DNA from 3 places in the Shouchella rhizosphaerae genome. Region 1 is predicted to be linked to each of the others. Evidence: predicted binding sites of a transcription regulator. Region 1 holds the regulator's gene; each other region holds the start of a gene.
The links. The regulator Rex, encoded in region 1, represses fermentation and respiration genes when NADH is low (regulators of the CRP and FNR family bind a similar motif). The targets are predictions, from matches to a motif close to TTGTGAAATATTTCACAA.

Region 1 (4,213 bases):
AAATTGTCCCTGGATAGTCCAGCAGTGCGGCTTCCAATACTTCTTTAGCATCCAAGTCCAAATGGTTTGTCGGCTCGTCTAAAATGAGAAAATTGGCTTGCTGCATCATTAATTTGGCGAGTGCGACACGGGCTTTCTCGCCGCCGCTTAGTGAGGAAACGGGTTTGAGGACATCGTCGCCAGTAAATAAAAACCGGCCAAGCACCGCGCGGATGTCTTTTTCGGGAGTAGTGGGATACTCGTCCCATAATTCATGTAAAACGGTTTTGTTGCTCGACAGTTTTGCTTGTTCTTGATCGTAGTAGCCAATAACGACATTGCTGCCGTAAATGATCGACCCTTTTTGTGGGGAGAGTTGTTGGGTAATGGCTTTTAATAATGTCGATTTGCCTGCTCCATTTTCACCAATTAACCCGACTGATTCACCTCGTGTTAATGAAAGATGCAAGCCTTCAAACACTGTGTCTTGTCCGTATCCGACAGCTAAGTCACGGATGGTGAGCACGTCGTTTCCTGTTTGCTTGTTGATGTTAAACGAAAAAACAACTGATTTATCGCCATCAGGGCGATCAACCATGTCCATTTTTTCGAGTTGCTTTCTTCGGCTTTGGGCTCGTTTCGTAGTCGAAGCACGGGCAATGTTTTTGGCAATAAATGTTTCTAATTTGGCGACTTCCTCTTGCTGTTTCTCGTATTGTTTGACTGCTTGTTGATACCGTTTTGCTTTTTCGTCGAGGTAATGGCTATAGTTCCCGTGAAAAGTTGTCGTTTTGCCCCGTGATAATTCCACTGTCTTCGTCACAAGTTTGTCCAGAAAATAACGGTCATGGGATACGACTAAAATTGCCCCAGAGTAGTTAGCCAAATACTGTTCGAGCCAAGACAATGTTTCCATATCCAGATGGTTCGTTGGTTCATCAAGGACAAGAATGTCTGGTTTCGAAAGGAGCAGTTTGGCTAAAGCGAGCCTTGTTTTCTGCCCGCCGCTAAGCGTAGAAATGGCTGTGCTGTAATCAAAATGATGAAAATGGAGTCCAGCCAGCACACTGCGAATATCCGCTTCGTATTGGTAGCCACCGGAATCTTTAAAAGCGAGCTGCAACTGGTCGTATTCAGAAAGCAGTTTTTGGTAATTGTTTTGCTCTATCGCCTCTGGATTGGCCATCTGCTGTTCCAACGTACGCAGTGAGCGTTCCATTTCCAACAGCGGCGCAAACACTTCAAGCATTTCATCCCAAATAGAACGGTTTGAAGCAAGCCCCGTATGCTGGGCTAGGTAGCCAATTGTTGTTTGCTTTGGAATGACGATTTCGCCTGTATCTTGGCTCATTTCACCAGTAATTATTTTTAAAAGCGTCGATTTGCCTGCCCCGTTTCGCCCGACTAAGCCTACTCGATCTCTCGCCTGTACTTCTAATTTCACCTGTTCGAGCACAGGTTCTGTGCCAAAAGCCTTTGATACGTTTACGCATTGTAGTACAATCATAAAAAGCAAACCTCGCGTTCATAATAAGTTCTTTAATAAGTGTACATCAATTTAGATCGAAACAACAATAAAGGTTCATAATGAGAGCTCTTTCATTTTAGCGAAAATCGTGTACAATAGAGTTGAATCATGCTGCGCCAGCAGCCAAAGCTCAGAAAGGGGCGGACATGAAATCAGAACAACTGAAGATTCCTCAGGCAACAGCAAAACGCTTGCCGCTTTATTACCGCTTTATCGAAAGCTTGCATGCTGCCGGAAAACAGCGGGTTTCTTCAACTGAATTAAGCCAGGCAGTAAAAGTAGATTCTGCAACAATCCGAAGAGATTTTTCTTACTTTGGCGCGTTAGGAAAAAAAGGGTATGGGTATAATGTCCAATATCTCCTTTCTTTTTTTAGGGAGACGTTAGACCAAGATGAGCGGACAAACGTGATTTTAGTCGGTGTAGGAAACCTTGGAACTGCATTATTGCAGTATAATTTTTCAAAAAACAACAATACCGTGATCACCCATGCTTTTGATGTCGATGAAAAAAAAATTGGTACAAAAGTCGGCGAAGTTCCTGTGTATAACTGGGACAAGCTTGAAGAAATTGGGTTGCAAAATGTTTCGATTGCGGTTCTGACTGTGCCTGCTTCCCAGGCACAAAAAAGTGCCGACCGCCTCGTTAAAGCGGGAATTGAAGGGATTTTAAACTTTACCCCAGTGCGCTTATCCGTACCAGCCCATATTCGCGTTCATCATATTGACCTTGCAGTGGAACTGCAGGCGCTTGTTTACTTTTTAAAGCATTACCCACTATAAGAAGGAGGCAACAACAATGGGAGGACTTTCTGTAGGGAGTGTCGTATTAATTGCACTAGTCGCATTGCTAATTTTCGGGCCGAAAAAGCTGCCGGAACTCGGAAAAGCAGCGGGAAGCACATTGCGTGAGTTTAAAAATGCTACCAAAGGATTAGCGGATGACGATGATGACACCAAATCAACAAACGTCCAAAAAGAAAAAGCGTAAAGGCAGAAAAGGGCGTGTCCCTATGCAAGACATGTCCATTATGGATCACGCGGAAGAGCTAAGGCGCAGGATTTTTGTGGTCCTCGCCTTTTTTATTGTCGCGCTTATTGGCGGTTTTTTCTTGGCGGTTCCCGTTATTACGTTTTTGCAGAACTCCCCCCAAGCCGCTGATATGCCGTTTAATGCTTTTCGATTGACCGACCCGCTTCGTGTCTATATGAACTTTGCTGTCATAACAGCGCTTGTGCTTATCATTCCAGTGATCTTGTACCAATTATGGGCCTTTGTTTCACCGGGATTAAAAGAAAACGAACAAAAAGCGACGCTCGCGTACATTCCAATTGCGTTCCTATTGTTTTTGGCAGGAATTGCTTTTTCCTATTTTATTTTATTGCCTTTTGTCATTTCTTTTATGGGGCAAATGGCCGACCGCCTCGAAATAAATGAGATGTATGGAATCAATGAATACTTTTCATTTTTGTTCCAACTGACCATCCCTTTTGGGCTTTTGTTTCAGCTCCCGGTAGTTGTGATGTTTTTAACGAGGCTAGGAGTGGTCACGCCAGCATTCCTGCGGAAAATCCGTAAATACGCGTATTTTGCCTTGCTTGTGATCGCTGGCATTATTACACCCCCTGAATTAACGTCGCATCTGTTTGTTACGGTGCCGATGCTTATTTTATATGAGATCAGCATTACCATTTCGGCGATTACATACCGAAAATACCATGGAACTACCGACCATAATGGCCAAGAAAGTGCTAAATGAAACAAACATACAAAACCAAAACATGTTTTTCACATTGAAAAACGTGTTTTTGGCGTTGCTGCCGATAAATGTTTTGACAATTTTGTTTAAAAAGCGTAATATACGGGTTACATCAATTAAAAAAGGACTTATCAAGAGCGACTGAGGGATTAGGCCCAATGACGTCCAGCAACCTCCCGTTACGGGGAAGGTGCCAATTCCTGCAGAATGGGATCATTCTGAAAGATAAGCCGGAAAAACGGAAACGGATTTTCGCAGCTTCTTTCATGATGATGAGAGAAGCTTTTTTATGTAGGAGTGGAGAACCGATGATTGAGGCAAGCGAGTTAACAAAAGTATACAAAACAAAGAAAAAACGTGTTATCGGCGTAGACAATGTTTCTTTTAAAGTAGGCAAAGGGGAGATTTTTGGTATCGTTGGCTACTCCGGAGCGGGCAAAAGTTCACTGCTTCGCTGTATTAATTTATTAGAGCGGCCGACGAGTGGGACGATTCGTGTTGACGGCTTGGATTTGACCAAACTAGGTACACGCGAGCTTCGGCAAGCACGTCTAAAGATCGGCATGATTTTTCAACATTTTTATTTAATTAACCAAAAAACGGTATTCGGCAATATTGCCTTTGCTTTAAAAGCTGCTGGCGTGAGAGCGGATCTAATTCCAGCCAGGGTGGAAGAACTGCTAGAGCTTGTTGGCCTTTCGAATAAACGCAATGCGTATCCAGCGCAGCTTTCTGGCGGCCAAAAGCAACGTGTTGGCATTGCCCGAGCGCTAGCCAACAAACCAAGCGTGCTGTTGTGTGATGAAGCCACATCTGCGCTTGACCCAACAACAACTAAATCGATTTTGGCGTTATTAAAAAAGTTGAACGAAGAACTAGGGTTGACAATCGTGCTCATTACCCATGAAATGGCAGTCGTTAAAGAAATATGCCATAAAATGGCGATT
Region 2 (4,213 bases), 150 kb from region 1:
GATGTCGGGGAAGATGTGCTGAAGAAGCTCCAGCATACCGAGCAATCTTTGACACGGCTGCTCGATGACATCCGCCATTTAGCGGTGGAGCTGCGCCCCTCTTCGCTAGATGATCTCGGGCTGGAAGCAGCCTTTCGCTCCCATTTTAAGTGGATGGAGAAAAATTACGGACTGCTGGTGAAGTTTTCCGCAGAGCTTGCCGCAGCTCGCTATGGAAGCGAAATTGAGACGGTCGTTTATCGTGTATGTCAAGAGGCCGTGCTTAACGCCTTGAAGTATGCAGAAACTGATGAGGTCTACGTGCGGCTGTGCGAGGAGCACGGTCAGCTTCAACTGGTGGTTAGAGATGAGGGCGTGGGATTTGATATGGTCATTAACGAAGCAAAGGGAACTGGACTCGGTTTGTATGGAATGCGTGAGCGGACCGAGCTGGTGGGCGGTCAGTTTACGATCCACTCCGCCGTGGGCGAAGGGACTACTGTTCAGCTAAGCATCCCGCTGCCGAAGATAAAGGAGAAACGGGAGGTGGGGGCATGAAAATTGTCATTGCAGACGATCATGCTGTCGTTCGAAGCGGGTTTTCTATGATTTTGAACTATCAGCCGGATATGGAGGTGGTAGCCACCGCAGCCGATGGCCTGGAAGCCTACGCAATGGTGGCAAGGCATCGTCCAGATGTGCTGCTAATGGATTTAAGCATGCCCCCCGGGGAAAGTGGGCTCATTGCCACAGGCAAAATCAGCAGCGAGTTTCCAGATACGAAAATTATTATTTTGACCATGTATGATGACGAGGATTACTTGTTTCATGTACTCAAGAATGGAGCAGCAGGGTATGTGCTCAAAAACGCGCCTGATGACGAACTCCTATCGGCCATACGAACGGTTCATTCTGGTGGCACTTATATTCATCCTCAAATGGCTACTTCTTTGGTCCGGGAATTCATAAAAAAAGACAGCGAAAGGGCCGAGCAAGATCTGTTCAACGGCTTGTCCCAGCGAGAGGTTGAAATATTGCCGTTGATTGCAAAAGGCTTTGGGAACAAGGAGATTGCCGAGAAGCTGTATGTATCCGTCAAGACCGTCGAGGCGCATAAGGCTAAAATCATGGAGAAGCTTAATCTGAAGAGCCGGCCGGAGTTGGTTGAATATGCGTTGAAGAAAAAACTGCTAGATTTTTAGAGCCGTGTGCTACACGGCCATTTATTATGTTAGGGATTGGCAGAATCTTCGTTTATCTACTTCTTTTTAAAGGGCTTTAGGGAGTCTGTTGATAAGATCATAGGGAAGTTCCTTGGTAAGAATCAGGGAACTTCCCTATTATGTTTGTGAATAAATTCACTTAAAATAAGAGACGGGGATCAAGCGCAAGAGCCATTCATTATGCACAGAAAAGGTGATGAGAATGATCAATAAGCTGCAGCTACCGCTGCAAACGATGAATCTAGTACTAGGGTTTATGGTGTGGGTAATCATCTCGGCGCTGTTGCCCTTTATACAGGAAGATATTGCAATTCCCGCCGATCGGGTTGCTATCTTAACCGCAATCCCTGTTGTTCTTGGATCGGTTCTACGGATTCCTCTCGGCTATTACGCCAACGTCGTGGGCGCGCGAATGGTGTTTATCACTAGTTTTATTCTGCTATTGTTTCCGGTTTACTTTATCAGCATCGCGACAAGTTTTACCCATCTCGTGGTCGGGGGATTGTTTCTTGGTATCGGAGGAGCGGTGTTTTCGGTGGGGGTCACTTCGTTACCTAAATACCATCCGAAGGAAAAGCTAGGTCTAGTAAACGGCATATATGGAATGGGCAATTTGGGGACGGCGATCACGACATTTGCAGCGCCAGTCATTGCTACGCAGATCGGCTGGTCAGCTACCGTCCAACTATACTTAATTTTGCTGCTGGTATTTGTTGCCCTAAACGCCGTCTTCGGCGACCGCAAAGAAACGAAAGTCAAAACCCCGATTATGGAACAGGTCAAGGGTGTATATAAAAACGACAAATTATGGTATTTCTCACTCTTTTATTTCATTACGTTTGGCTCTTTTGTGGCCTTCACTGTCTATTTGCCGAATTTTTTGGTCAGTCACTTCGAGCTGCCGAAAGTGGATGCAGGGCTGCGGACCGCAGGCTTTATCTTGATTGCAACGTTTCTCCGTCCCGTTGGAGGGTGGCTTGCCGATAAATTCAAGCCTTTGTTTTTGCTAATGGGGGTATTTATCGGTATGACATTGGCGGCGGTGGTGCTGGCGTTTTCCCCATCACTCGCTTTGTATACGGTTGGATGTCTGACGATAGCCGTTTGTGCAGGTCTTGGCAACGGCATTATTTTTAAGTTGGTGCCGTTTTATTTTAATAAACAAGCAGGCATTGTCAATGGAATCGTATCGATGATGGGCGGTTTGGGTGGATTTTTCCCGCCGTTGATGCTCTCGTTCATCCATTCAGTGACAGGTCAATACTCGATTGGATTCATGGCTTTATCGCAGGTTGCGCTCGCCAGCTTTGTGCTAGTCGTATGGATGTATTATCAGGACAAATTGACTGTTGCTTCCCAAGTGTTCAACTCGACTGGTCAAGGCATTTTGGTGACTGATGCTAAAAAGCGCATACATGCTGTGAATCCCGCCTTTACGAGATTGACGGGTTACGAAGAAGAGGAAGTATTGGGCAGGAATCCAAACTTGCTTAAATCAGGGCGGCAATCATCGGCATTTTATCAGATCATGTGGACGGAAATTATGGAGAAGGGCAGCTGGCAGGGTGAAATTTGGAACCGCAGAAAGAATGGGGAAGAGTATCTCGAACTGTTAACCATCAATGCTGTAAAGGACGAAACCGGGGACATCGTTCATTATGTCGGCACCTTCAGCGATATTACAGATCACCCCCCAAGGAAGCACGCCTGAGTCAAATGAGCAAGCTAGGGGCGACAAGCACGCTCCACTCGGCTGAAAAAGGGGGGCGAAGAGATGAAAAAAACAAAAGTGGTCCTTCCACGAGAGCATGGCGGCTGGGCGATGATCAGCGTGCCCTATATCATCGGCATGATGGCCGCACAGCCCGTGTTGCTCCATCTGCCGCTCTTCCTTGCCTGGCTGTTGCTGTATTTAGCTTCCTATCCATTGTTGCAAGCGTTAAGGAGGGGGAGCAAGAAAAGAAGCTGGTTAAAATGGGGGTTCGGCTATGCTGCCAGCGCTGCTGCGTTTCTCATTCCAGTCGTGCTGCTGGAACCTTTGTTGCTAGGATTCGCGCCTGTACTGCTTGCATTCATGATGGTCCATATCTGGCACGTTCGCCGAAAAGCGGAGCGCGCGCTATTCAATGATATTTGTGCGATTCTGCTGTTCTGCACTGGAGGTGCAGCCGCTTATTTTCTAGGTGGAGGCAGGTTCGATAACGGGCTTACGGCTGTGGTTCTGTTTAATTTCCTCTATTTTACCGGGACGGTGTTTTTCGTAAAATCCGTATTTCGTGAGCGGAAGAACAGGCCATATACATACTACTCGAAGATCTATCATGTTGTCATTTTAGCGGTGCCATTGTTGTTCGGCAATCCATGGCTGAGCCTGGCGTATTTATTTCCACTGCTGCGCGCCCTAAAGTTTTCCGGTACAACCATGAAACCAATGAAAGTGGGCATTCTGGAAATTGTCGACGCCGTTCAGTTTCTTATTGTGGCAGTGGTGATTTTTCTATCAGTCTGAAAGCCCTCTTAAGGGCTTTTTTCTGTTTACTCAAGGGAGCCCGATCATTCACAAAGAAATACCGTAAAGCTTAAAAAACTCCTATTTATCCGAACGAGAAAAGCGCGTACACTCATTTATGAAAGGGTTTTCATTAATGAGGGGGGAGCAAGCATGAAGACGAAAATCACTTATTTATGTTTTGGCATGCTCACGCTGGTGCTTGCTGGGTGTAGCGAAGAGTCAAACCAAAAGGAAAGCTCAGTCGAACCAGTCGCATCTGCAAATGAGTTGCCACAAACGTTTGAAGAGCCGGTGACGCTTAATGTCATCAAGCATGTGTCGGGCGATATTTTCTTTCGCGACGGGGAAACGATAGAAGACAATGTCCACACAGATTGGGTCAAAGAACAATTTAATATTGACTTGAATTATTTATGGACAACGAGTGGGCCAGGGGAAACCTTTGACACCAAGCTACAGCTAAGCATGTCAGCTAATGAAGAATTGCCGTCGATTTTAG
Region 3 (4,213 bases), 1.2 Mb from region 1:
AAGGAGTTGCTCCTGAAGCAGAAATTTATGCTTACCGCGCCCTTGGGCCAGGTGGGCAAGGGACGACTGAACAAGTGTTGGAAGCGATTGAAAAAGCGGTTGCCGATGGAGTGGACGTTTTGAATTTGTCACTTGGAAATACGGTAAATGGACCAGATTGGCCAACTAGCCTTGCTTTGGATCGCGCAGTTGACAAAGGCGTAGTCGCTGTGACTTCAAGTGGCAACAGCGGGCCAAATATGTGGACTGTCGGTTCACCTGGGACTTCGGCGAAAGCGATCTCTGTCGGTGCCTCTCTCCCGCCAGTGGAAATTCCGTATATGACATTGACGAATGAAAAGGAGCGCCGGCTTGAATTAACGCCACTCGTTGGCGCAAAGCCATGGAAGCTTAAGCGTGACATTCCCGTTGTCGAAGCGGGACATGGACTTGTTTCTGATTATAAGGACGTTGATGCAAAAGGAAAGCTCGTTTTAGTAAAAAGGGGTCGTTCTACTTTTGCTGAAAAAATGGAGACAGCACGAAAAGCGGGGGCAACTGGGATTTTAATTTACAATAATTTAAAAGGAAGTTTTGCAGGGGGCGTTATGCAGTCCGTTGACTTAATCGGGGCAAGCCTAAGCAAAGAAGACGGCGAATGGCTGCTTGAACAACTGGACCATTCAAAAAAAGAACTGTCCGTGCGCACTGGCTATGAACAAAAGCAAGACTTGCTGGCGTCGTTTAGTTCGAGAGGGCCGGTTACTGAAACATGGGAAGTGAAACCCGATCTCGTTGCTCCAGGAGTGGCGATTCAGAGTACTGTACCAAAAGGTTATTTAGGCTTAAATGGAACGAGTATGGCCAGCCCCCATGTGGCAGGGGCGGCGGCTCTTTTGATCCAACAGCATCCAGACTGGAACCCTGAACAAGTAAAAGCGGCTTTAATGAACACAACGAAGTGTTTAGTCGATGAACAAGGAAGGGAGTACATGCCCCACGAACAAGGTGCTGGAAGGTTGCAAGTAGACAAGGCGCTCGAAACGAAGACACTTGTCTACCCGAGTTCGCTAACATTCGGCACTTGGGAAAAAAAAGCACCACGTACAAAAAGGGAGCTAACGGTCACGATTGAAAACATGGAAAGCAAAGCGAGAGTGTACCATATTGTTCCACCGCTTGGAGAGTTGGATGGAATTGAGTGGGAAACCCCTTTTTCGGTAACCGTTGGTCCCAATGAAAAAAAGCAAGTGACACTCGCTGCTGACATTGATCCGGCGCTTTTGCAAGAAGGGCTCCATGCCGGCACGGTCGAAATTACAGGCGGGAGCGACACGATCCGCCTTCCGTATGTGTTGTTTATGGAAGAGCCGAATTACCCGCGGGTGATGGCCTTTCAATTTGTCCATGGAGATGCTAAAAATAGTTATTACTACGAGTACTATTTGCCAGGAGGGGCAGAAGAATCAGGGATTGCCTTATTTGATCCCGATACGTTTGAATTTGTAGATGTCCTAGTCTCCCACGAACATTCTGAGCGTGGAATGGTAAGCGGCGAGCTATCTGATTTAAATGTGGCTCCAGGCCGATACAGAGCGTTAGTGTTTGCGAAAAGTGAAGGCGTAAAAGACACAATCGAGGCGTTCATTGATGTCGGGGAGCCGCCGCTTTTCCCAAAAGAAGGCTAATACATGAAAAAAACCGCATTCTCAGGCGGTTTTTTTCGTGTATTTGGACATATGCAGAGCGTTTTGTCAATCGGTTATCGTTCTTCCAGCAGGTGAATTGCAACACAATCGCCATTTTTAATGTAGCGGATAGGGCAAAAAATGCCTCTATGCATATAGGTAGCGCTTTATTTGGGAAATCTCAAACAATACTATGACAGTTGTGTGAACAAATCGAGGCTCTTTCATAACTCTTGTGATTTCCTTGTAAAATTCGTTGACACGTGGGGGTGGCTATTGTACGATTATAAGGGTCCTCATGATAAGGGTTACATGTGCGTTATGAATGGGTTTGCAATATGCGATGGAGGTCGTTTCATTGTCTAAACCAAACCGGAATCCGATGCGTGCGTTTGCGCTTGTGTCCATCATCACTTCCTACGTTATCGGTGGTGTTGTTGGCGGGTTATTTCTTGGACTTTGGCTCGACAAATTGTTTGGGTTAGAACCCCTTTTTTTGATTATTTGCTTGTTAGCTGGCCTAGGGACTGGTACATATGGCATTTATAAAGCGGTTCAGCCATTTTTAGGAGACGATCAATAGTGCCGGAACCGAAAAGCCTTCTAAAACAGCAAATGTGGCATTATTCGTGTATAGTTGGATTTATCAGTCTCATTTTCGTCATAGGTTCTATCTTTACACCACTCCAAACGATTTTCCTCGGCCTTTTATTAGGCGTCTCTGTCAGCTATTTGAATTTGTGGATCACTTACCACAACGCAAGCGTCATAGGAACGAACGTCGCTCCGTCGAAACGACCCTTTATGGTTTTCGCGGGATTGGGATTTGTGTTTCGACTCATCTTTGCGTTCATAGCGATTTGGCTGGCTCTTCAATTTCCAGAAAACATCCATATTGTTGCGGTTGTGGTTGGGCTAGGGCTGCTATACGGTGTGATGATGGTCGACATGTTCATAAAAGCTCTCATACGAAAGAGGTGAAATAGTTTGCCGGAACATCATCAATATCAATTTGAATTCATGGGTTTGCTCTTTAATGGGACAACCATGATAACGACGACGATTGCAATGGCCATCGTGGTGATTATTACAGTCATTGGCTGCCGCAAATTGGCTATGCGTCCGACTGGGCTTCAAAATTTTATCGAGTGGGTAGTGGACTTTTGTCGTGGAATCATTAAGGCGAACATGGATTGGAAAGTGGGCGGCCGTTTTATTGTCCTCGCGTATGCGCTGCTTTTCTATGTGTTTGTTGCTAATATGATGGGGATTCCATTTGAATTAGTAACAAAAGAAGGCCATAACGTTTTTTGGAAATCGCCGACGTCTGATCCGGTTCTAACACTGACAATGGCTGTATTTATTGTCGTTTTGACCCATATTTATGGAATCATGGTGACAGGCCCATCCACTTATGGGAAAAGTTGGTTTACACCAAAATGGTTTTTGTTTCCATTTAAAGTGATTGAGGAAGGGTCAAATGCGTTAACTCTTGGCATGCGACTTTTTGGGAATATTTATGCGAAAGAAATTCTTATGCTTCTTCTCGTTTCGTTAGGAACGACAGCGGTTTATTGGGGCATCTTCGCTTTTGTGCCGCTCATTGTGTGGCAAGCATTTAGTATTTTTATTGGTTCATTGCAAGCGTACATTTTTGCGATGTTGGCAATGGTGTACATGTCCCACAAAGTGGAACAACATTAATTTCGTGATTCTCGCTCAATTTCAGAGCATTAGTTACTATAAAAATTTAAACCTTAAGGGAGGATTTATCTAATGACAGAATTAGCGATTGGGATTGCAGCAGGTCTTGCAGCAATCGGGGGAGCAATTGGCGTAGCCATTATCGTTAAGGCAGTAATTGAAGGAACTGCACGTCAACCAGAACAACGCGGTACGCTACAAACGCTCATGTTTATTGGCGCGCCACTTGCAGAGGCCGTTCCGATTATTGCGATCGTTATTGCGTTCTTACTCTTCTTTATGGGGTAACGCAAACATTTTATAGTTTGACTAGAGGGGCGACAGTGTTCTACAAAACAGAACCTCTCGCCTTTATTTATGCAAGGACGATTACTTCTGCAAAAGGGGTGTAAACATGGTCATCGAATGGGGCACAGCCCTCTACCAACTATTGGCATTCGCTGTGTTGCTTTTAATTCTTTCTAAATTTGCCCTCAAGCCGCTTCTTGGCGTCATGCAAAAACGGCAAGATATGATTAATGAGCAAATTGATTCAGCGGAACAAAACCGCAAGGAAGCTGAAAAACTGCTTGCAGAACAGCGGGAAGAAATGCAAAAGGCGCGAGTCGAAGCGCGTGAACTGATTGAAAATGCAAAAAAAGCAGGCGAACAGCAAGGGCAGGAAATGGTCCGCGCCGCCAAAGAAGAAGCACAGCGCATTCATCAGCAAGCGTTGGCGGAAATCCAAAACGAAAAAGACCAGGCTGTAGCCGCTCTTCGCGAACAGGTTGCGTCTCTCTCTGTCTTAATTGCACAGAAAGTTATTGAAAAAGAACTTGACGCAAGCGAGCAAGACCAGCTTG

Region 2: a site for Rex is predicted at 1,326-1,343, ahead of V5G21_RS12995 (nitrate/nitrite transporter). Genes of this name have one in related genera too.
Region 3: a site for Rex is predicted at 1,758-1,775, ahead of V5G21_RS07865 (AtpZ/AtpI family protein). Genes of this name have one in related genera too.

The regions. Positions count from the first base shown of each region.
Region 1 covers NZ_CP144921.1:2,780,071-2,784,283, forward strand. Annotated here, with positions in the region: gene V5G21_RS13835 (ABC-F family ATP-binding cassette domain-containing protein) at 1-1,486, opposite strand, end outside; gene V5G21_RS13840 (redox-sensing transcriptional repressor Rex) at 1,654-2,289, shown strand; gene V5G21_RS13845 (twin-arginine translocase TatA/TatE family subunit) at 2,306-2,497, shown strand; gene tatC (twin-arginine translocase subunit TatC) at 2,520-3,266, shown strand; SAM riboswitch class I at 3,392-3,498, shown strand; gene V5G21_RS13855 (methionine ABC transporter ATP-binding protein) at 3,575-4,213, shown strand, end outside.
Region 2 covers NZ_CP144921.1:2,626,861-2,631,073, forward strand. Annotated here, with positions in the region: gene V5G21_RS12985 (PAS domain-containing sensor histidine kinase) at 1-537, shown strand, start outside; gene V5G21_RS12990 (response regulator transcription factor) at 534-1,181, shown strand; gene V5G21_RS12995 (nitrate/nitrite transporter) at 1,405-2,913, shown strand; gene V5G21_RS13000 (YwiC-like family protein) at 2,977-3,711, shown strand; gene V5G21_RS13005 (extracellular solute-binding protein) at 3,865-4,213, shown strand, end outside.
Region 3 covers NZ_CP144921.1:1,562,461-1,566,673, reverse strand. Annotated here, with positions in the region: gene V5G21_RS07870 (S8 family serine peptidase) at 1-1,667, shown strand, start outside; gene V5G21_RS07865 (AtpZ/AtpI family protein) at 2,026-2,250, shown strand; gene V5G21_RS21420 (ATP synthase subunit I) at 2,283-2,648, shown strand; gene atpB (F0F1 ATP synthase subunit A) at 2,688-3,371, shown strand; gene atpE (F0F1 ATP synthase subunit C) at 3,444-3,659, shown strand; gene atpF (F0F1 ATP synthase subunit B) at 3,766-4,213, shown strand, end outside.